One region of the Pannonibacter sp. genome, then DNA from elsewhere that is predicted to be linked to it. Evidence: riboswitches for the same ligand, from Rfam matches in the RefSeq annotation. Region 1 holds a riboswitch; each other region holds the start of a gene.
What was found. Region 1 has a riboswitch for cobalamin ahead of ACTIFE_RS11490 (hypothetical protein). Riboswitches for the same ligand answer to the same signal wherever they lie in the genome.
Positions count from the first base shown of each region.

Region 2: linked by a shared signal. The riboswitch ahead of ACTIFE_RS08540 (HupE/UreJ family protein) and the one ahead of ACTIFE_RS11490 (hypothetical protein) in region 1 are both predicted to bind cobalamin.
Region 3: linked by a shared signal. The riboswitch ahead of ACTIFE_RS15310 (TonB-dependent receptor plug domain-containing protein) and the one ahead of ACTIFE_RS11490 (hypothetical protein) in region 1 are both predicted to bind cobalamin.

Region 1 is NZ_JBHYDX010000014.1:52,686-59,988, forward strand. Features, by position in the region: gene ACTIFE_RS11475 (sugar ABC transporter substrate-binding protein) at 1-749, opposite strand, end outside; gene ACTIFE_RS11480 (MurR/RpiR family transcriptional regulator) at 874-1,695, opposite strand; gene ACTIFE_RS11485 (Gfo/Idh/MocA family protein) at 1,797-2,915, shown strand; gene ACTIFE_RS11490 (hypothetical protein) at 2,978-3,400, opposite strand; cobalamin riboswitch at 3,630-3,851, opposite strand; gene ACTIFE_RS11495 (universal stress protein) at 3,906-4,754, opposite strand; gene ACTIFE_RS11500 (SulP family inorganic anion transporter) at 4,768-6,252, opposite strand; sul1 at 6,335-6,390, opposite strand; gene ACTIFE_RS11505 (RidA family protein) at 6,492-6,884, opposite strand; gene ACTIFE_RS11510 (TetR/AcrR family transcriptional regulator) at 7,037-7,303, shown strand, end outside.
Region 2 is NZ_JBHYDX010000009.1:115,389-122,691, reverse strand. Features, by position in the region: gene ACTIFE_RS08555 (aldehyde dehydrogenase) at 1-952, shown strand, start outside; gene ACTIFE_RS08550 (SDR family NAD(P)-dependent oxidoreductase) at 1,340-2,095, shown strand; tRNA gene ACTIFE_RS08545 (tRNA-Asn) at 2,274-2,349, opposite strand; cobalamin riboswitch at 2,670-2,889, shown strand; gene ACTIFE_RS08540 (HupE/UreJ family protein) at 2,923-3,564, shown strand; gene cobU (bifunctional adenosylcobinamide kinase/adenosylcobinamide-phosphate guanylyltransferase) at 3,571-4,128, shown strand; gene cobW (cobalamin biosynthesis protein CobW) at 4,125-5,234, shown strand; gene cobN (cobaltochelatase subunit CobN) at 5,438-7,303, shown strand, end outside.
Region 3 is NZ_JBHYDX010000022.1:12,250-19,552, reverse strand. Features, by position in the region: gene ACTIFE_RS15310 (TonB-dependent receptor plug domain-containing protein) at 1-1,843, opposite strand, end outside; cobalamin riboswitch at 2,000-2,215, opposite strand; gene ACTIFE_RS15305 (ABC transporter substrate-binding protein) at 2,382-3,452, shown strand; gene ACTIFE_RS15300 (FecCD family ABC transporter permease) at 3,449-4,495, shown strand; gene ACTIFE_RS15295 (ABC transporter ATP-binding protein) at 4,492-5,238, shown strand; gene ACTIFE_RS15290 (hypothetical protein) at 5,235-5,837, shown strand; gene ACTIFE_RS15285 (hypothetical protein) at 5,828-6,433, shown strand; gene ACTIFE_RS15280 (hypothetical protein) at 6,426-6,938, shown strand; gene murJ (murein biosynthesis integral membrane protein MurJ) at 7,053-7,303, shown strand, end outside.

The sequences.
Region 1 (7,303 bases):
GCGGCAATCTCGCCGGAGAGGTCAAACGTGCCAAACATCATGCTGCCAGCCTTGCCGGACTGCTCAAGCGCCGCCAGCGTCGGGTGGGCCGAGGTCGGACCAAGCGCCAGGATGGCGTTGGTGTCCGGATTGGTCTGCAGATAGGCCGAGACCTTGTTCTGGATTTCGGCCGGGTCCTGGCCCGCGTCAATCATCTGGTTGCCCAGCTCGACGCCAAGCGCAGCGGCAAAGCCCTGGCAGCGCTCAACCGAGGCCGGGTTGGTGATGTAGTGGTTGACGCAAAGAAACTTCTTTGCGCCGGCAGCGCCCAGACGCTCGCCGGCACCGAAACCGGCGTCATACTCCGGCTGACCCACATGGGTGAGTGCGCCGAGCTTCTTGGACTGCTCAACCGTGCCGGAGTTAATGGTGATGACCGGAATGCCGCGCGCGACGGCTTCGGTGATCGGACCAGAGAGAACGTCGTAGTCGGCAATGGTCACGATAATGCCATCCGGCCGCGAGGCAGCGGCCTGCTCGACGATACGGGCCATGTCAGCGAGGTCACCGGTCGGCGGGTTGCGGTACTCGACCGACACCTTCATCTGGTCGCCGGCAACGGCAATGGCGTTCTTGATCGTGTTCCACCAGCTGTCGCTGTCTGGAGCATGACTGATCAGGACAAACTTCTCGCCTTCTGCAGACGCAGGCGCGGCAAAGCCGGCAACAGCAAACACGGCCGCAGCAATGGCGGTCAGGGTCTTTCTCATGAATTCCTCCCAAAACGGTTCACCCGGCGGCTCCCTCCGTCCGGGCCGCGCGGCGTCTGGGCAAACCCACCGCCAATCGCGATGGAATATTCATTCTATTTTTCGATTCAATGCAACAACTTTTTTATGGCTCAATTCTACGTCCCGCACCAACAGCCACCGCCAGCGCGATGGCAAGCGACAGCGTGGCCGAGAGCGCACGGAAGGAACCGAAGTCCACTTCAGAGACGGAAAGCACCGTGGCATCAAGCTTTTGCAGCGGGCTCATCACCGTGTCGGTAATGGCAATGACCGGCAGATCAAGGCCCCGCGCCACCTCCGCCAGTTCCACTGTCTCCGCACTGTAGGGCGCAAAAGTGATCGCAATCAATGCATCCCCAGGCCGCAGCGCATGGCGGCGATCGAGCTTGCCAACAGCGTCATGCAGCAAAGCCGGCACGTTCATCTTCTCGAAGGCATAGGCGAGATATGCGGCCACCGGAAAGGTGCGGCGCAGGCCGATGATATGGACCATCTGTGCCTCACTGAGGAGTTTGACGGCGCGGTCCAAATTTCGGCTATCAACAGTATTTGCCAGATTTTCCAGAGACATACGCCCTGCATCAATGAATTCCGCGAGAAGCGCTGACGGGCTGCCAGCCCCGCTTTCACGCAGGTTCTTCAGCCGTGTCGCATAATCCGGCCAGCCTTGCGAATAAGCCTCGCGAAATAATCGCTGCATCTCCGTGTAACCGGAAAAGCCGAGGATCTTGCAAAAACGCATCAAGGCCGAGGGCTGCACTCCGGCCGCCTGCGCCATATCGGCAACCGTCGAAACGGCGATCCGATCCGTGTTGGCAGAGAGATACTCTGCACATTGCCGCAGCCGCTTGGGCAAGGTCTCCGACGCCTCGAGAAGGCGGGCATGGAAAGCCTCGATGGTCCGGGGAGCCTGTCGTTGCGACATCGCGATTCCTTGCAGGGCACTGTTCTCTCTTGACAAAACAAGATAGCCCCGCGATGACAGAATTGGAACAAAAATTCCATTTCACATCGGGAGGATGGTGAATGACCCTGGGGATAGGTCTGATCGGCACAGGCTTCATGGGCAAAGCCCATGCGCTTGCCTGGCGCAATGCCCGCGCGGTGCTGGGAACCATTCCCGACGTGCGCCTTGAACTGCTCTGCGACACGCCGGCCGACAAGGCGGCAAGCTTTGCCAGCCAGTTCGGTTTCGCCCGATGGGCAGATGACTGGCAAGCGCTGGTCAGCGATCCAAGAGTAGACATCGTTTCCATCACGACGCCGAACCGCTTCCACAAGGAAATGGCCCTGGCCGCGCTGGCCGCCGGCAAGCACGTCTGGTGCGAGAAGCCGATGGGCCTGACGCTGTCAGATGGCGAGGAGATGGCGGCGGCGGCAGCAGCCAGCGGCAAGACCACGATGGTCGGCTACAACTACATTCGCAATCCGGCCTTCCGCCACGCGCAGAAGCTGGTGGAGGCCGGGCGGATCGGCCGCCTCGTGCATGTTCGCGGCATCGTTGACGAAGACTATCAGGCCGATCCCGATCTCGCCTGGACCTGGCGCGCCCATCTCGACGAAGCCGGTCTCGGCACCCTTGGTGACCTCGGCTGTCATCTCGTCTCGATGCTGATGGGCCTCTGCGGCCCGATCGAAAGCCTTGTTGCCGACATGCAGACGGTCCACACCACCCGTCCCCTGGCCGACGGATCGGGTCGCGGCGCGGTCGAAAACGAGGACACGGCCACGGCTCTTCTGCGCTTTGCCAGCGGCGTGCATGGTTCCCTGTCCACCTCACGCTCCGCCTGGGGCCGCAAGAACCGTCTTGGCTTCGAGCTGCATGGCACGAAAGGCATGATCACCTTCGACCAGGAACGCATGAACGAGCTGCAGCTCTATGTGAACGAGGGACCGAAGGCCGAGCAGGGCTTCCGAACCATCCTGTCTGGCCCGGAGCACGGCGTCTATGGCGCGTTCTGCCCCGCTCCCGGCCATCAGGTCGGCTTCAATGACCTCAAGATCATCGAGGCGGCGGAATTTCTCACAGCCATCACAACCGGCACCCGGCCGCACCCGGATTTCGCGGCGGCGCTGGAATTCGAAAAGGTCATCCACGGCATCGCCGAAAGCGCACGCACGGGTCGTCGTATCCGCCTTGCCTGAGATCCTGCCCGCGTCGATCTCGTCGGGGCCGGCGCGGCGCAAACTGTCTGCTGCGTCCGGTGCTAACCGGTGTGCCGCGCGGCTTTGAGCCGAGCGGCGCGCCCGCCCCGTCGCCCCTGTGCAGCGGCGGCGGCCGTTGCCACCCGGGCCAAATCTGTCACCTGCACAAGCGCCGGGACCAGCACCGGGCCGAACCGCTTGCGTTCTGGCTCAGGCACGTCATGGCCTTGCTCCAGCCTTGCAACAGCTGGATACGCGCTCAGGGCAAAGCCGACGAGATCATCGATCCGCTCGCGCCCTTCCAGTCCGCCAAAGACATAGGCAAGCCCGTCTCGGACAGTGAAAGCCATCAGGCATCCGTCGTTGGATCCATCCGATTGCGGGCAGCCGCTGCGCACCCGTCCAGTCAGGTGCGTGTCTGCCAGATCAAAGGCTTCAGCCACATCACCGGCCAATGCAATCTGCCGCGCAAGCAGACGCGCCATGATGCAGGGACGTCCCGTTCGCCTGCACAGTGTCGAAAAACCATCGGCACTGCCAGGCGCGGATGTTGGTGATTGCGAGACGCTATCAGGATGAGAGGAAATGCAGTCCACCGTGTCGCCCTCCGCGAACGGACGCGGGGTGGTCGGGGCCGCAAAGCTGGATGCGGCCGGATCTGGGTCCGGAAACTGCGCGTGCCATCTTGCCTCCTGCCGGGGCACCCCGCCCGGGTTGGTTCAAGGGATGATGGCAGGTCTCCTGACTTGCGGGTCACAGCGCCCCTGTCCCTTCCCGGCCAGCCCGGCCAGTGGTTTCGACAGGTATGCTCTCCGCCTACAGTTGCGGGGGCAGTCCCGGATTTGGCTCGTTTCAACAACGGCGCCGCACCGGATTCCCTTTTCATCGTCCCGACGCCTTTGCACGTCGGAACGAACCATCGCCCTCACGCTAGTTCACGTCGAAGCGCAAGGCAACCGCTGCCAAAGGCGGATGCACAGCAGCCGTTGATCAGCGGAACAACAACACAGGCACCTTGCAGGCGCGCAGCATCTGGGTTGTCGTCGACCCGATCAGCAGCGTCCGGATCCGGGAATGGCCATAAGCCCCCATGACCAGGAGATCGACAGCCTCACGTTCGATGGCCTCGGCAATCACCGTCTCCGGGGCGCCGTCACGAACTTCGGCTGTCACGGTAAAGCCGGCGCCCTCAAGCTGTGCCTGTGCCCCGTCCAGTTTGCGCTTCAGCTCGACGCCCGGGCTGCCCGCCATCAGCAAGCGGGCCTCAAGCCCGGCCAGCAATGGACTGCGCGCCACATGATCCACCGCCTTCAGGCTGCTTGTGCCGCCATCGAAGGCAATCAGGAAACGCTTCAGCGGCTTGAAGGCCCGCGAGGCCACAAACAGCGGCTTGTGACTTGCCCGGGCGAGACGCTCGAGATTTGACCCCAGGTGCAGTTTGTTGAAGTCTGCCGCTTCGCCTCGCTTGCCGACGACGATCATCGCAGCTTCCGCTTCAAGGTCCGCGAGAGCCTCCACGACTTCGCCATGCCGCAGCCGTTCGCTCACGCTTACGCCACCTGCAGCGACGATACCCCTGGCATCTTCCAGCAGTGCCCGGCCCTGCTTCTGGGCCAGCTTTGCCCGTTCCTCGTCAAGCCGTGTGAGTTCGGTCAGCAGAGCCGTCCGCGCACCAAGCGCAATGGAACCGCTGAGATCGGCGCTTTCAGCGGCAGGACGGGTCAATACATGCACGAGTTCAACCGGCAGTGACAGGCGGCCGGCGATCCAGGCCGAGTGCTCGCAGACGCTGCGCCCGTAGACGGAGGCGTCCACCAGGGCAATGATCTTGTTACTCATCCTCGGATCTCCTTCAATGGGCCATCAGCTTGTCGAGCGCACCCGGCTTGTCATGCAAAGCCAGGCGGTCAACGATCGTTTCACTGGCCTCATTCAGACCGACAATCGTGACTTCAGCCCCTTCACGGCGGAACTTCAACACCACCATATCGAGGGCTGCCACGCTGGAAATGTCCCAGATATGCGCCCTCGACACGTCGATGACCACACGTTCCAAAACTTCCTTGAAGTTGAATGCCGCAGAGAAGTCTTCAACCGAGGCAAAGAACACCTGCCCCTCGACCACATATACCCGCTCACGCCCATCGGCGGACAGGTCTGACGTCACGCGGAAGATCTGGGAAATCTTCCAGGCAAAGAAGATGCCCGAAAGGAGAACCCCGACGAGCACACCAATGGCCAGATTGTGAGTATAGACAACGAAAAACACGGTTGCCAGCATGACAATGGACGAGCTTCTCGGATGATCGCGCAGGTTCTTGATCGATGACCAGCTGAACGTCCCGATGGACACCATGATCATGATCGCGACAAGCGCCGCCATCGGGATCTGGCTGACCCATTTACCGAGAACAACGATCAGGAACAGCAGGATGACGCCGGCAGCAAAGCTCGACAGGCGCCCGCGCCCACCGGATTTCACGTTGATCATCGACTGCCCGATCATGGCGCAACCGGCCATGCCGCCGAAGAAACCGGTGACGAAATTCGCAACGCCCTGGCCGACACATTCCTGATTGCGATCAGACGGCGTGTCCGTGAGATCATCAACAATCTGCTGCGTCATCAGGGATTCCAGCAGACCGACAGCGGCCACAGCAACTGAATACGGCAGAATAATCAGCAGAGTGTCGAGGTTCAGCGGAATATCCGGCAACAGGAACACCGGCAGCGTCGACGGCAGTTCGCCCATATCGCCCACTGTACGAACATCAAGGCCGAACCCGATTGAAAGCGCGGTCAGGACCAGAATACAGATCAGCGGCGACGGCACGGCCTTGGTCACATAGGGCAAGAGGTAGATGATCCCAAGGCCCGCGGCGACCATCGCATAGGTCAGCCACGTCACCCCGATCAGTTCCGGCAACTGGGCCAGGAAGATCAGGATCGCCAACGCATTGACGAAGCCAGTCATTACTGAACGCGACACAAACCGCATAACGAAGCCAAGCTTCAGCAGCCCTGCCCCAACCTGCAACACACCGGCAAGGATGGTTGCCGCCAGCAGGTATTGCAGGCCATGGTCCTTGACGAGGGTCACCATCAGCACAGCGGTTGCTGCCGTCGCCGCTGAAATCATGCCCGGGCGACCACCAACGATCGCTGTGATCACGGCAATCGAGAACGAGGCATACAGCCCGACTTTCGGATCGACGCCCGCAATGATCGAAAAGGCGATTGCCTCCGGAATGAGCGCGAGGGCAACGACGAGACCGGAAAGAAAATCCGCGCGGACGTTGCCGACCCATTGGGTCTTGTAGTTGGAAAAAGTAGTCATCAGTGTCCTGTTCAGATGATCAAAACCCCGTTGCCGCGCAGGCGCGAATGTCTGGCGGCGGGGCAGATTGGTCGATCAAGTGAATTGTCCGGCGGATCGGCGGCCGGAAAAGCCACCCGGATTTGCACCGGGTCCAGATGAGTACTTTCTCCTACTTCATTTCATACTGCATCGCAACATGCACATCAGGCCGCAGCTTGCACCTTAACCCCGCATCCGGCGCAAGCTGCGACAGCGCTTCAACCCGGCACCCGTGCGATCACCTTGATCTCGAAGTCGAATCCGGCAAGCCAGTTGACACCGATTGCAGTCCAGTTCGGATATGGCGCGTTGGGGAACACGTCTTGCTTCACGGTCATAAAGGCAGGAAACTGACCTTCCGGATCGGTGTGAAACGTCGTCACATCTACAATATCGTCAAACCCGCAACCGGCCGCATCAAGCGTCGCAGCAAGGTTCCGAAACGCCAGACGAACCTGCTGTTCGTAGTCTGGCTCGGGCGTGCCATCCGGGCGGCTGCCCACTTGGCCAGAGACGAACACCAGGCTTCCTGAGCGAATGGCCGCTGAGTAACCATGTTGCTCATAAAGGGCATGTCGTCCGGCGGGGAAAATTACTTCTCGTTGTGTCACTGGCTTTGCCTCGCTCTGCATGCCACCGCGCGATCGCTCATTGCACCGGGTGGCCCCCCCTCGGGAGTTTGATATACGATACGTATGCAGACTAATTGACATACGGATTGTATGTCAATTTCAAATACGCATCGTATGTGAATGGACCTGACATGGTGACAAGCCGCGCACAAAGCATGGAAGAAAACAGGATCAAGCTCATCGCTTCTGCCAGGCAGGCTTTCGCCGAAAAGGGCTATGCCGCCGCATCCATGGACACCTTGACCGCGAATGCCGGACTGACCCGCGGCGCGCTCTACCATAACTTCGGCGACAAACGAGGGCTCTTCGCCGCTGTTGTCGAGCAGATCGACACGGAAATGGCAAGACGTGCCAAGGTGATCGGCAGCAAGGCCGGAGGGAAATGGCCGGGCTTGCTC
Region 2 (7,303 bases), on a different contig from region 1:
CAACACCGTCGTCATGAAGACCTCGGAAATCTGCCCGCGCACCCATCGCCTGATCATCGACGCGCTGCAGGCCGGCGGCATTCCGCATGGCGTGCTCAACGCCATTTCCAATGCGCCGGACGACGCGCCGCAGATCGTTGAAGCCCTCATCGCCCATCCGGCGGTGCGCCGCGTCAACTTCACCGGCTCGACCCGTGTCGGCCGGATCATCGCGGAAATGTGCGGCCGCAACCTCAAGCCGGCCCTGCTGGAGCTGGGCGGCAAGGCGCCGTTCCTGGTGCTCGACGACGCCGACCTCGACGCCGCCGTCGATGCGGCAGCCTTCGGCGCCTACATGAACCAGGGCCAGATCTGCATGTCGACCGAACGCATCATCGTCGATGAAAAAATCGCCGATGCCTTCATCGCCAAGCTGACGGCCAAGGCCCGGTCGCTCAAGGCCGGCGATCCGCGCGAGGGCAAGACCCCGCTCGGCGCGGTGGTCGATGCCCATGCGGCGCGGCGCATCCAGGATCTCATCAAGGACGCCACCGCCAAGGGCGCGGTGCTGGCCGCCGGCGGCGGCGTGCAGGGCGCAGTGATGGAGGCCACGCTCCTGGACCGGGTCAACCCGACCATGCACATCTACGGCCAGGAAAGCTTCGGGCCCGTGGCGGTTGTCGTGCGTGTCGATGGCATCGACGAGGCGGTGCGCATCGCCAATGACACCGAATACGGCCTCTCGGCCGCCGTGTTCGGCCGTGACATCACCCGCGCCATGCAGGTCGCCCGCCGCATCGAATCCGGCATCTGCCACATCAACGGTCCGACCGTGCATGACGAGGCGCAGATGCCCTTCGGCGGCGTCAAGGACAGCGGCTACGGCCGCTTCGGCGGCAAGGCAGGCATTGCCGAGTTCACCGAACTGCGCTGGATCACCATCCAGGACGGCCCGATCCACTACCCGTTCTGACGCACTGGCAAAAGGGGAGGGGAGCGGCCTCTCCGGTCCCCCTCGTGGGGCAGGGCTATCGCATATGAAGTTAGATGCTCTTCGTGGCCTGTCAGCCCCCCTCCCCCTCGTGGGGAGGGGTGAGGGGTGGGGGGCACGGGAGGCCGTCAGATCACAAAGCGTCTGAAGTACGACTGGTCAGGAACGTGAAACCTGGATTTTAGTCCGCTCCCCCCACCCCCAAGCCCCTCCCCACGAGGGGGAGGGGAGCTGAGACGCCGCGAAAGCTGTCTGGCCACATATGCGACAGCCCTGCCTTCGTTTCGGAGGGGAGCCGAGAGCCTTCTTCAAGGTTGCATCCCACCCCACCCCCAGATCCCAACTGCCCAACACCCCGGGAGAATAAAAATGAAACTGAACCAGAAGACCGCCATCATCACAGGCGGCGCCGGCAGTCTTGGGCTCGCAACGGCCCGCCTGTTCCTTGAGGAGGGAGCCAGAGTGGTTCTGGTCGATCTCTCGCAGGAAGCCCTTGAAACCGCACGGGCGAGCCTTCCGGCCGGCGACGTTCTGACAGTTGCCGCCGACGTCGGCTCGGAAGCGGCGACGAAGGCCTACATCGACGCGGCGGTTGCAGCCTTTGGTCCCATCGACATCTTCTTTTCCAATGCCGGCAATTTCGGCGAGGTCCGGCCGATCGCCGGCTATGCGCTGGACGTGTTCGAATCCGTCCAGCGGGTCCACGTCACTGGCGCATTCCTTGGCGCCAAATACGCCACGCCAAAGATGCGCGACGGCGGCAGCTTCATCATCACCTCGTCGGTTGCCGCCACCCGCGGTGATCCGGGCGTCTATGCCTATATCACCGCCAAGCATGCCCAGATCGGGCTGATGCGGTGCCTCGCAAAGGAACTGGCTCCGCGCCGGATCCGGGTCAACTCCGTCCACCCTGGCCCCCTCGACAACGGGTTCCAGCATGCGGTCGAAGCCGGTCTCAGCCGGGAGCTGGGGATTGATGGAACGGCCATGTTCAACTCCCTCATCCCGCTCGGCCGCCATGGCCTGCCGGAGGAAGTGGCGCGCTCGGTGCTCTATCTTGCCAGCGACGACAGCAGCTTCACTACCGGAGCGATGCTGATGGTCGACGGCGGCATGAGCGTCTGATCAGGGTGAGAAAATGATGGCCAAGGCCGCCGGAGTACCTTCGGGTACGCTGTAGCCGGCCCGTTATGTCTTGCGGTGCGGGGCAGCTACAAAAAAATGTCGCGAATTGTCGGTCCTGGACAGCCAATTGTCCGGGATTGACATTGTTTTGTCTGGCTGGCTTTCTGGGGAAGAAAGATGGCTCCGCGAGCAGGACTCGAACCTGCGACCATTCGATTAACAGTCGAACGCTCTACCAACTGAGCTATCGCGGATCACCGTCAAAGGCCCTGAAGCAGGGCGCCGTGGTGAACGACCGGGTGGGTCGTTGTCGGTGGCGAGCGTATAACAAACGCTCTCCCCCTTTGCCAAGCCCTTTCTTGAAGAAACTTTTCCACAGGCTGTATAGTCGCGGAATTCCGCGAAAAATCAGAAGCTTGTGCGCCCATGCCATAGCTGGCGCGGACCCTTTGCCGGCGAATCCCGACCCGAATGTCCGCCGACCCCGGTCCGGTGGTGTCGCTTTCCGGCCAGCCCCATGCCGCTTTGTCCGCCCGCCCGCCAAAGGGCGTCCTTGTTCCCATCCTCCCGAAGGGTTAGAACAATCCTGTCAGGTTCCCTGTCGGGCCAAGCCCTAAGGGATGAAACGGGAATGCGGTGGCGAGCGACTCACTTCGAGGCTCCGAATCCGCAGCTGCCCCCGCAACTGTCAGCGGCGAGCCCTGCCGCACACAGCCACTGGATGCAAGTCCGGGAAGGCGTGGCATGGGCTGCGACCCGCGAGCCAGGAGACCGGCCTGCCGCACTGCAACCCCTCGCCGTCGGGTGGACGGAATGGAGCCTTGAAAATGAACATGAATTTCCGCGCATGTTGCCGCCTTGGCAGCAAGGTATTTGCCGTTTCGATCCCGGCGCTTCTGGTCGCTGGTCCGGCCAGTGCTCATCACATGATGGATGGCGAGATGCCGCAGACCTTCGTCCAGGGCCTCCTGTCCGGGCTGGGTCATCCGGTGATCGGCTTCGATCATCTCGCCTTCATCATCGCCGTCGGCCTTGCCGCCGGTCTCGTCGGCCGCAGCCTCGTCCTGCCGGCCGCCTTTGTTCTCGCCACCATCGCCGGCGTTCTGGTGCATATGGCGGCTTTTGACCTGCCGCTGGCAGAACTTGTGATCGCGCTCTCGGTTGTCATCGCCGGGGGGCTTATTGTCTCTGAAACCGAGCTTCCGGCTGGCGCCTGGGCTGTTCTGTTCGCAATTGCCGGGCTTTTCCACGGCTACGCCTATGGCGAGTCCATCATCGGCGCCGAGCCGGCACCGCTTTACGCCTATTTCATCGGCTTTGCTGTCATCCAGTTTGCCATCGCAAGCCTCGCCATGATGCTGACCAACCCGAAGACGGCAGCCGTTTCGACCCCGGTGACGGCGCGACTGGTTGCCGCCGGCATTGTTGGTGTCGGCTTCAGTGCCGTCGGTTCGCAGCTGTTCGGCTGAGATCCCGTGCAATCTGAAGGGCTTGAGCCCGCGCGGTCGGTGCTGGTCACCGGCGGCGCCCGGTCCGGCAAGAGTGGTTTTGCAGAGCAGCTGGCGCTGAAAGCCGGGCGTTGCCCGATCTATGTCGCCACGTCCGCCGCCTGGGACAAGGAGATGGCCGACCGCATCGGCCATCACAAGGCCCGGCGCGACGAACGCTGGACGACGGTCGAGGAACAACTGGATCTGGTCGGCACGATCACCCTGCACTGCGGCCCCGAACGGATCGTGCTCGTCGACTGCCTGACCCTCTGGCTCACCAACCTGATGCTGGCCGACCGGGACCTTGCCACGGATACCGCAAGCCTTGCTGCTGCAATTCCCGATCTCGCTGGCCCCGTCATCTTCGTGACCAACGAAGTCGGCCTCGGCATCGTGCCTGACAATGCCATGGCGCGCGCGTTTCGCGACGCGCAGGGCCGCCTCAACCAGGAGCTTGCCCGGGTCTGCGACCGCGTCGTGCTGGTCGCTTGCGGGCTGCCGCTGCTCCTCAAACCCAATTCCTGTCCGGATATCCAGTTATGACCACCGTGCTCACTCAAGGCGGCAAGATCCCCGCCACCATCGTCACCGGCTTCCTCGGTGCCGGCAAGACGACGCTGATCCGCAACCTGCTGCTCAATGCGGGCGGCCGCCGCATCGCGCTCATCGTCAACGAGTTCGGCGACATGGGCTTCGACGGCTCGCTGCTGGACGGCTGCGTCGACCCCACCTGCAGCGCCGACGATGTGGTCGAGCTGACCAACGGCTGCATCTGCTGCACCGTGGCCGACGACTTCCTGCCGACCATGGAAATGCTGCTGGCGCGCGAGACGCCGCCCGATCACATCGTCATCGAGACTTCGGGCCTCGCATTGCCGCAGCCGCTGGTGCGCGCCTTCTCCTGGCCGAGCGTCAGGACCCGCGTGACGGTGGACGGTGTCATCACCGTGCTGGACGCCGCCGCCCTGGCGGAAGGCCGCATCGCGCTCGACGAGGAGGCGCTGGCGGCGCAGCGTGCCGCCGATGCCTCGCTCGACCATGACAATCCGGTCGAGGAGCTGTTCCACGACCAGCTCGCCTGCGCCGATCTCGTCGTGCTGAACAAGGCCGATCTGGTGGACGCGGACCAGCTGGCCCATATCCGCGAGCACATCACCGAGGATGTCCGGTCCGGCGTCGAGATCATTCATGCGGAGAAGGGCAACCTGCCGGTTGACGTGCTGCTCGGCCGCGCGGCCGCCGCCGAGGACGATCTGGCCGCGCGCCGGGCGCATCATCATCACCATCACGACCATGACGATGATGACCACGATCATGATCACGACGACGATCATGAGGACGACGATCATGATCATCATCACCACGATGACTTCGAGAGCCATGTGGTGCCGGTCGCGGCCTTCGCCAGCCTGAAGGATCTGGAGCAGGCCGTCGCCCGCGCGATGGCGCTGCCCGGCGTGCTGCGCATCAAGGGAGCTGCATCGGTGACGGGCAAGGCGGCGCCGGCGCTGGTGCAGGCGGTCGGCCCACGCGTCGAGACCTGGTTCGCCGCCGCGGCCAGGATGCCCGGCCATTTCGTTGTCATCGGCCTGAAGGGGCTGGATCTTTCGGCCATCACCGGGGCCCTTGGCGAGGTCAAGGCGGCCTGAAGGCAGCGGCGCTGCAGCAAATGCCGGGTCTGCAAGTGACTTGTCTCGTGTGGCGCGGCCCCTCAGCGTCCCTCCCTACGAGGGGGAGGGGCGGAGAGGCGATGCGGGGGGGGGCCAGGACGTGTCCAGAAACTGGCCCCGAGACCGGCCCCTGACCCGACCAAACGAACCGGACACCGGGTGTCCGTGCAGATGGACCAGTGATGCATATTCTCGCAAGCCAGACCCGACGGGTGGAAGACGGCAACGATGCGGTGGATCTCGCCCAGGATCCGGCCGATCTCGTCGTGCTGTCGGCGGCCGACACGGAACTGGCGGCCCTTTGTGCGGCGCGGGGCAAGCAGGGCGAGGCCTTTGCCAGCCTGCGGCTCGCCAGCCTGATGGCGCTGGGGCATCCCTATTCGGTCGACCTTTACGCCGAGAAAACCCTTTGGCGCTCGAAACTGGTGATCGTGCGGCTGCTCGGCGGCGAGAGTTACTGGCCCTATGGCGTGGAACGGCTCTGCGAGGAGGCCAACCGGGGTGGGGCGAAGCTTGCGATCATGTCCGGCTGCGACAAGTGGGACGAGGCGCTGGCGGCCCGCTCCTCGGTTCCTGTCGAGGCGGTGCGCCGGCTCTATCGCTATTTCCTCGAGGGTGGTCCGGAAAACCATGCCAATGTGCTGCGCTACGGCGCCCATCTGGCGGGCCTCTCCGAGGAGCCGGCCCCGCCCGCGCCGCTGCCGCGTGCCGGCCTGTTCCTGCCCGGCCATGGCGCGCCAGCCCTGTCCGATCTGATCGCGAGCTGGCCGGAGCCGGACCGGCCCGTCGCGGCGGTCGTCTTCTACCGGGCGCTGGTGCAGGCGGGCGAGACCGCGCCGGTGGAGGCCCTGTGCAGGGAACTGACGGCAAACGGAATCAATCCGCTGCCGGTCTTCGTCTCGTCGCTGAAGGAGGCCGAGTCTGCCGCGATCCTCGGCGGGCTGATGGAGGCCTGCCCGCCGGCGGTTGTCCTCAATGCCACCGCCTTTGCGGTCTCCAGCACCGGCGGGCCGCATCAGCCGACGCCGCTCGACCGGCCGGGGCGTCCGGTGCTGCAGATGGTGTTCTCGTCCTCCTCCCGCGAGGGCTGGCTTGAGAGCCCGCAGGGGCTGTCGATCCGTGACCTCGCAATGCATGTGGTCCTGCCGGAGATCGACGGCCGGCTGATGACCCGTGCGGTCTCCTTCAAGGAAGAGGGGGTCTATGACCCGCGGACGCAGTTCCGTTCGGTGCGCTTCGTGCCGGATGCCAACCGCATGGGCCATGTCGCCCGGCTTGCGGCAGCCTGGGCGCGGCTGGGCCGCAAGACGCCGGCGGAGCGCAAGGTGGCGCTGATCCTGGCCAACTACCCCAATGCCGATGACCGGTTGGCCAATGGCGTCGGCCTCGACACGCCCGCCTCCTGCGCCCATCTCATGCAGGCGATGGCGGCGGCTGGGTATGGGATCGAGGGAGCACCCGCTGACGGCGCGGCCCTGATCGCCCGGCTGACGCGCGGCGTGACCAATGCCATTGCCGCCCTCGACCAGCGAACCTGCGAGAGTTTCCTGCCGCTCGAGCAGTATCTGGCCTTTTTCAACGGGTTGCCCGAGCCGATGCGCCAGGCGGTGAGCGACCGCTGGGGCGCGCCGGAGGATGACCCGTTTGTCGCGGGCAACGCCTTCCGCCTCGGGCTCGCCCGCTTCGGCGCGGTGCTGGTCGGAATCCAGCCCTCGCGCGGCTACAACATCGACCCGAAGGCCACCTATCACGATCCGGACCTGGTGCCGCCGCACAACTACTTCGCCTTCTACGCCTTCCTGCGCCATCAGGCCGGCGTCGATGCGGTGGTGCATCTGGGCAAGCACGGCAACCTGGAATGGCTGCCGGGCAAGGCGCTGGCGCTGAGCGAGGGCTGCTATCCGGATGCCATTCTGGGGCCGACGCCCAACATCTATCCCTTTATCGTCAATGATCCGGGCGAGGGCGCGCAGGCCAAGCGCCGGACGGCGGCGGTCATCATCGACCACCTGACGCCGCCGCTGACCCGGGCGGAAAGTCATGGCGTT
Region 3 (7,303 bases), on a different contig from region 1:
CGTTGAGCTTATAGTCGGCGCCGAGGTTGACGAGGACATAGTCGTCAAGCTTTACGCGTGTCCGCGGCGTGGCGTTCACCCACTCGCTGTCCATCTGTTGCCCGTTGTAGACGGCGTCCACGAACGCGGAGGCCCGGCCGTCGAGGAACGTGTACTGCAGCCCCGCAGAGCCGCTGTGCATCGGCCGGCGCACTTCCTTCTGGCCGTTCGGCTCGCGGGCGTCGAGATAGGTGTAGGACGCGCGACCGGTGAGCCCGTCGAGGATCTCCGCACTGGCCGAGATTTCGACGCCCTGGCGCTTGCTGGTTCCTTGGAGGTTGTAGGGTGTCGAAGCGAAGCCGGGAAGGTACCGCGTCTGGATCTCGTCCGTCAGCCGTTCGCGGAAATAGGTTACGTCGACGGTCAGCCGCTCGTCGAGGAACTTCTGTTCAATGCCGATATCCCAGCCGAAGTTCTCTTCCGGCGTCAGGTTCGGATTGCCGACGAAGCGGGAGGGCTGGAAGCCGAACTGCTCATAAAAGGTCGGATTGGTAACTCCGGTGCCGATCGAGGCGTGCAGCCGGGTGCCGGTCTCCTGATGCAGATAGGCCGCGCTGGCATTGTAGGTAAGGGTGTCCTTGAACTTCTCGTTCCGGTCATAGCGCAAGGCGCCGGACAGGAAGATCCGCTCCATCAGTTCCAGCCGGTATTCCCCGACATAGCCGGACAGGTCGCGCTGCTGCCGGCGGCCCTGGTCAGGACTGCCCGGATAGGCGTTCTTGTAGCTTTCCCGCTCCCACTCGATGGCACCGGTCAGGCTGTGGGCTGCCTGAAGAAAGCTCTCGGTCTGGAAGGCAAGCGTGCCCTGGTAGCTGAGGTGCAGGCGATTGTCGTCATTGCCGTTGCGGTTGTTCGAATTGAGGCCGCGCCGATGCAGGTCGGTGTATTCAACCCTGGCCCGCTGCACGAACAGGTCATCGAACAGGGACCATGTCAGCCCCGCGCCACCATAGACCTCCCGTGTCTTGTTGTGGCTGTAGGTGTCGATCACCTGGCCCTGCGTCGGGCGGTCCGGATAGGCGAAGTCCTGGTCGTCGGTGTCCGACTTGCGGTTGACGAAGCGCAGGTTGGCGTCAAGCACCAGAGTGTCGGTCAGGTCGGCCCGGACCTTGCCGTTCAAGGTCATGTTGCGGTCGCCGTCCTTCTCCTTGCCGTAGTCGGAGATATTGAAGCCATCGGTCCGGCGTAGCGCCGCCGAGAAGGCCCCGTCGATGCGGTCATTGCCGCCCTGGACCAGCAGGTCGGTCAAGACCGTCTTGTCGGTACCGACCTCGCTGCGCCCGGTGACCCGGTAGCCGTTGCGCAGGCCACCCTTGGTGATGATGTGGATCACTCCCGAAGCGGCATTCGAACCGTAGAGCGCACCCTGCGGCCCGCGCAGGACCTCGATCCGGTCGATGTCGGCGACCTGCATGCTGCCAAAATCGAATTCACCGGAAGAGGCTGAGGCGACCTCTACTCCGTCGATGAGCACCAGCACATGGTTGGATTCTGATCCACGCAGGCGGATCTGGGTGAGGCCGCCGAAGGATCCCGTACGGGAAACAGCGACGCCGGGCACCTGGCGCAGCGCATCGGCGACATAGCGGACCTGCGACTTTTCGAGGCTCGCGCCGGTGATCACGGTCGAGGCACGCCCGACCTTTTCCGCCGCAAGTGGCGTGCGGCCAGCGCTGATGACGATCGTGTCCAGTTGTTCCGGTTCGGATGCGGCTGGTGCGGCAAGGGGGAGAGACAGGGCAGGAACAAGACCGCCGGCCAGAAGGCACGGCAGGGCAATGCCGGTGGTGAACCGGTTCTTCATGACAAACACCCGCGTTTGGCGGCGGGCGAGGCCCGCGCCAGCATAAGACGACGCACCGCCTTGCAAGCGGACGCGGTTCAGCGCCCGCCGGAAAGACGGCAAGGTTTGGGTGTCACCTCAACGGGAAACCGCGCCTCGACACACCCCGTATCGAAGGCCGGGTGACTGAGCGCGGCAGGTCTCCTGGCTCACGGGTCGCCGTGTGTGTCCGCCTTCCCGGGATCGGGCCTTGGGCCTCCCAGTGGCATGAGTGGACACGCACTCTCCGTTCACAGTTGCGGGGGCAGCCACGGTTTCGGTCCCTGTTGGGTACGCCTCACCGTGTTCCCTTTTCATCCGTCCACCGACGGAACCACGTTCGCAGCGCAACATGCAGGTCGCTTGTGCCGCCTGTCAAGGTTGCACGCGGCGGGTCCCCCTAAAGAATGGGACGCAAGGCCTATTAATACTTGATTTTAAAACTCATAAATTTTAGACAAGACCTCGAAAGGGGCGTTAGCCAACAGCCAGGCCCGCAGTTACATGAGAGAGCAAGATCATGCGCATTGCAGGCGTTCTGCTGCTTGGCCTTCTGGCCACGGCGGCCCAGGCTGAACCGATTGTCATCACCGATCATGAAGGCCGCACGGTGGAGCTTGCGGCGCCAGCTGGCCGCATCGCCTCCATTCCGATCCCGATGGCCTCGACCTTGATCGCCATTGACGGCGCGACCTCGAAGCTGGTCGGCATGAACCCGACCGCCAAGTCGGCCATCGTTGAAGGGATCCTCGGCACGATCTTCCCCGAGGCCAAGGACATTCCGTCCGACATCACCGCGCCGAACTTCATTCCGAACGTTGAGGAACTCGCCGCCACGCGGCCTGACCTCGTCATCCAGTGGGCAGGGCGTGGCAAGGACTATGTCGATCCGATCACCAATGCCGGCCTCACCGCGATGCTGATCTCCTATGGCACCGAGGCCAAGACACGGGAATACATGTCGATGGCCGCAACGGCGATGGGCAAACCGGAGCGGATCGCTGAGTTGATCGAGTGGCGCTCCAGGGTTGAGGCCGATCTTGCCGCAAAGTCCAAGGCAATTCCGGCCGACAAGAAGCCGAAGGTGCTCTACCTGCTGCGAGCACAGGAAGGCCTGACCGCGTCGGGCACCAAGGGCAACTACAATGCCTGGTACATCGAGCTGGCCGGTGGCCAGAACGCATCGGCGACTGTCGAGGGCAATGGCGTTACCATCAGCCCGGAGCAGATTGCCGAGTGGAACCCGGACGTGATCCTGCTCAACAGCTTCGAGGCCAAGCTCGGGTTGGAGCGGATTGCCAATGACCCGATCCTGTCGCTGACCAAGGCGGCCCAGTCGGGCAGCGTCTACAAGCTGCCGCTTGGCGGCTACCGCTGGGATCCACCGAGCCAGGAGAGCCCGCTGACCTGGATGTGGCTCGCCAACCTGCTGCACCCGGATGTCTTCTCCTATGACCTGCGCGCCGAGATGAAGACCGCCTACAAGCTGCTTTACGGCCATGACCTTACGGACGACGAAATTGACGGCATCCTGTGGATGGACATGCAGGGTGGACAGACCAACTATTCCGCCTTTGCGCGCAAGGGATGACTGTCGCTCTTGACCACAAGGCGCTGCCTGCCGCTTCCATGCGGCGGGCAGGGATTTTTTCGGCGCTGGTGCTGCTGCTGCTTGCTGCCATGATCCACGCCATTTCTGCCGGGCGCTTTTCCGTTGCACCTATGGAGATCCTGGCGATCCTGTCCCGCGCTGCGGTCGATGGCGTTGGCACAGAGATGGCCGACCGGATCGTGGCTCTGGTGCGTCTGCCCCGCGTGCTGCTGGCAGCTTTGAGCGGGGCAGCCTTGGCCGTCGGCGGCGCAGCTCTGCAAGGCGTCTTCCGCAATCCCCTCGTCAGCCCGCAGGTGCTCGGCATCAGCCAGGGCGCCGCCTTTGGCGGAGCGCTCGCCATCCTGATCGGAATTTCCGGCGTGATGCTCCTTGGCATGGCCTTTGCGGGAGGGCTTGCGGCGCTGGTCATGGTCGGCTTGCTGGCGCGCATCGATGGCCGCACCGAGGTCATTACCGTCATTCTGTCCGGCATGGTCATCGGCGCCCTGTTTGCGGCATTGGTCTCCATCGTCCAGTTCGTGGCCGATCCGAACACCTCCCTGCCGGCCATCGTCTACTGGCTGATGGGATCCTTCTCCACCGCCACCTGGGCCCGGCTCAGCCTTGCCGTGCCCGGCTTGACGCTCGGTCTCTTCGTCGTCTGGCTGTTGCGCTATCGCATCAACCTTCTGGCGCTTGAGGAGCAGGAAGCGCGCAGCCTCGGGGTTCGCCCGGACAAGGAGCGCTGGCTTGTGTTCATCGCCATCGCGCTGATGACAGGAACATCCGTCGCCGTCGCCGGCATTGTCGGCTGGATCGGTCTGGTCGTCCCGCATGCCGCACGCATCATCGTTGGCGAGGATCACCGCGTGCTCATTCCCGCTTCGGCGCTTCTGGGGGCGGCCTATCTCGTCTTCGTCGATACGCTCGCGCGCTCGCTCACCAGTGCGGAAATACCCTTGGGCGTGCTGACTGCGCTGATTGGTGCGCCGGTCTTCGCCTTGCTCCTTCGCCGCCATTTCAGACAGGTGAACCGGCCATGATCGGATTGGACAACGCCGCCGTCGTATTTTCGGGGCGCACGCTCTTCCAGCGCATGTCCTTTACCGTGGACACCGGCCGCACCTTGGCCGTGCTCGGACCCAATGGGCGGGGCAAGACCACATTGATCCGCGCGCTGCTGGGGCTTCAGGTGCTCGCCGAAGGACGCCGTACCGCTCCCGATGTCACGGGCTATGTACCGCAGCACGGGGCCAGCCAGTCGCGGCTGACAGGTCTTGATGTCGTGGTGATGGGCCGTGCTGCCCGTATCGGCCTGTTCGGCCAACCCGGACGGGATGACATTGCCGCGGCTGAAAGCGCCCTGCGCGAGGTCGGTGCCGGTGAACTGGCCGGCTTGCGCTATGACCGCCTGTCCGGCGGCCAGCGTCAGCTCGTGCTGATCGCCCGGGCTCTTGCCACCGGCTCGCCGGCGCTTGTGCTGGACGAGCCGACTTCGGCACTGGACCTTGGCAACCAGTCCCGCACGCTGGACCTGTTGGCGCGTCTTCGTGATCGTCGCGACCGGGCAATTCTCTTCACAACGCATGATCCCAATCATGCGCTGGCGGCTGCCGATGACGTCCTCCTGATGCTGCCGGGCGGCGAGGAGCGGCATGGGCCGCTTGCCGAGATGATCACGCCCGACCTGATGCAGCGGCTCTACGGTGTGGAGATGCACTGGGTGACGCTGCCAACCGGCCGCAAGGCCATCGTGCCGGCCTTTGCCGGGAGTGCTGCGGCATGACTGTTCTGGTGCTCAACTCCGGCTTCGCCGAGCCTTCCGCCACGGTCCGCGCGCATCCCGCCGCCCGTATCGTGTCTCAGGCGTCGCTCTGTGGCCAAGACCTTGCTGCGGCAACAGGTTTCGTGACCGGCAATCTCCTGGACCAGGATGCACTCCTCGTCCTCAAGCCCGATCTGGAAGCCTTTCTGGATCGGGGCGGGAGGTGGTTCTTCAACGGGCACATTGTCCGTCCGCTGCTGGACGGGCTCGGCATCTATCAGCCGATGACCGCGCCAAAGCGGGCGGATTTCACCCTGCACCGGCTGGCGGAGCACCCGATCTTTGACGGTCTTGCGCTGGAAAAGCTTGAGACCAACAAGGGCGTTGCCGGGTTCTATGGCCGCGGTGCCAATCCCCTGCCGGCAGGTGCTGTCGCTGTTACGGGACTTTCTGGCGGCAGAATTCCGGTCGACTGGGTCTGGCCACGGCCACGCGGCGGTCGGGTCTTTTCCCATGCGGGAAACGATCTCGGCCAGATGGGGCTTGAGTGGGATCTAGCCCCGCTGCTGCAGACCCGCATTCTCGACTGGGCCGCAGGAGGGCCGTGCCTGTGCGCCTGATCGCCATCTCCGCCGGAACCTATTATCACATCGAGAGCCTGGAGGCGGAGCGTTACGCCCGGTTCTTTGACCTTGTCGTGCCGCCGGAGCAGCTTGCTGATGGTCTCTTGCCGTCGGATTGCCTGTTCGTGCCCTGCCGCACGCCGCCGCAGCGGATGATCGGGCAGAAATCATCTGTCGCCGTGCATCTGGACGCCGGTGGGACTGTCATTGCCATGGGCGAAAGCCGCAGCGATCTCTGGGCACCCGCCATCGTGTTCCACGAGCGGCCGACAAACTGGTGGTGGTGGCTGGAGCCGGAGGCCGATCTCGGCAACCGGGTCACCGCACCATCCCATCCGCTGATGCACGGCATTGGTAAGGACGATGTCACCTGGCACCTGCACGGCCACTTCGACGTGCCTACGGGGGTCGATGTGCTCGCGGAAGACCGCGAGGGCCGGGTCATCGCCTATGTCGATGATGTCTCCACGCCGGGTCGTCTCGTCGTGACCTCGCTTGATCCGATCTATCACCACGGATCGCATTTCATGCCGGCGACGACCCGGTTCCTCGACAAGTTCCTGCCCAACCTGAAAGCCTGGATCAATGGATAAAGATGTTCTGACCGTCGCCGAGGGCCACGAGACCCTGGCGTTTCGGTTTGCCGATTTGCTGCGCTACCATGGCATCGGTTTCCCCGGTGGCGTTGCCCATGCCTTCAAGGCGATGCAGGCGGCATTCCCGCTGCTAGATGAGGCTCCCTTGCAGAGGCGCGAAATCACCGTTTTGACGGCCTTCTCCGGCCTGGGCGGACGCGATGCGGTGGAGATGGTCACCCGGGCGCTGACAGATGGCCGCATGACTGTTGACCGTTCGCTTGGAGGACGTGATGTGCTCAGCGAGCCGCCGGGGCCCTATCTCTGGCGCTTTACCTATCGTGGTCGCACCGCCGAGGTGACGATCCGCCCGGGGCATGTGCGCGAGGAGTTCGTCCGGCTGGGCGCCACTCCCGACCGGACTCCGGACCAGGAGGCGCGTCTGACCGAGTTGAAGCAGGAGATGGCCACCCGCCTTCTTGCCCTGGCCGCCACCGAGATCTACGAGGCGCGGCTGGTCTGAGCTTGGCGTTCTTGCCCTGATCTGGCCAGCCGTCGTCAAGAAACCGCTGGCCATTTCCCGTGCCCGGGCCTAAGCCTCACGGCCATTGCGAATGCGTCGATTGGGGACCGGGTCATGTTGCGGCGGCTGAGTGTCATCGGGGGCTGGACGCTGGTCAGCCGGCTGTTCGGCTTCTTGCGCGATCTGGTGATGGCCAGCGTGCTCGGTGCGGGGCCGCTTGCCGATGCGTTCCTGATTGCTTTCCGCCTGCCCAACCATTTCCGCGCCATCGTGGCGGAAGGTGCCTTTAATGCGGCCTTTGTGCCCACCTATGCCGCGACGCTGGCGCGAGACGGGGAGGCGCGCGCGCGCGCCTTCCGCTCGCA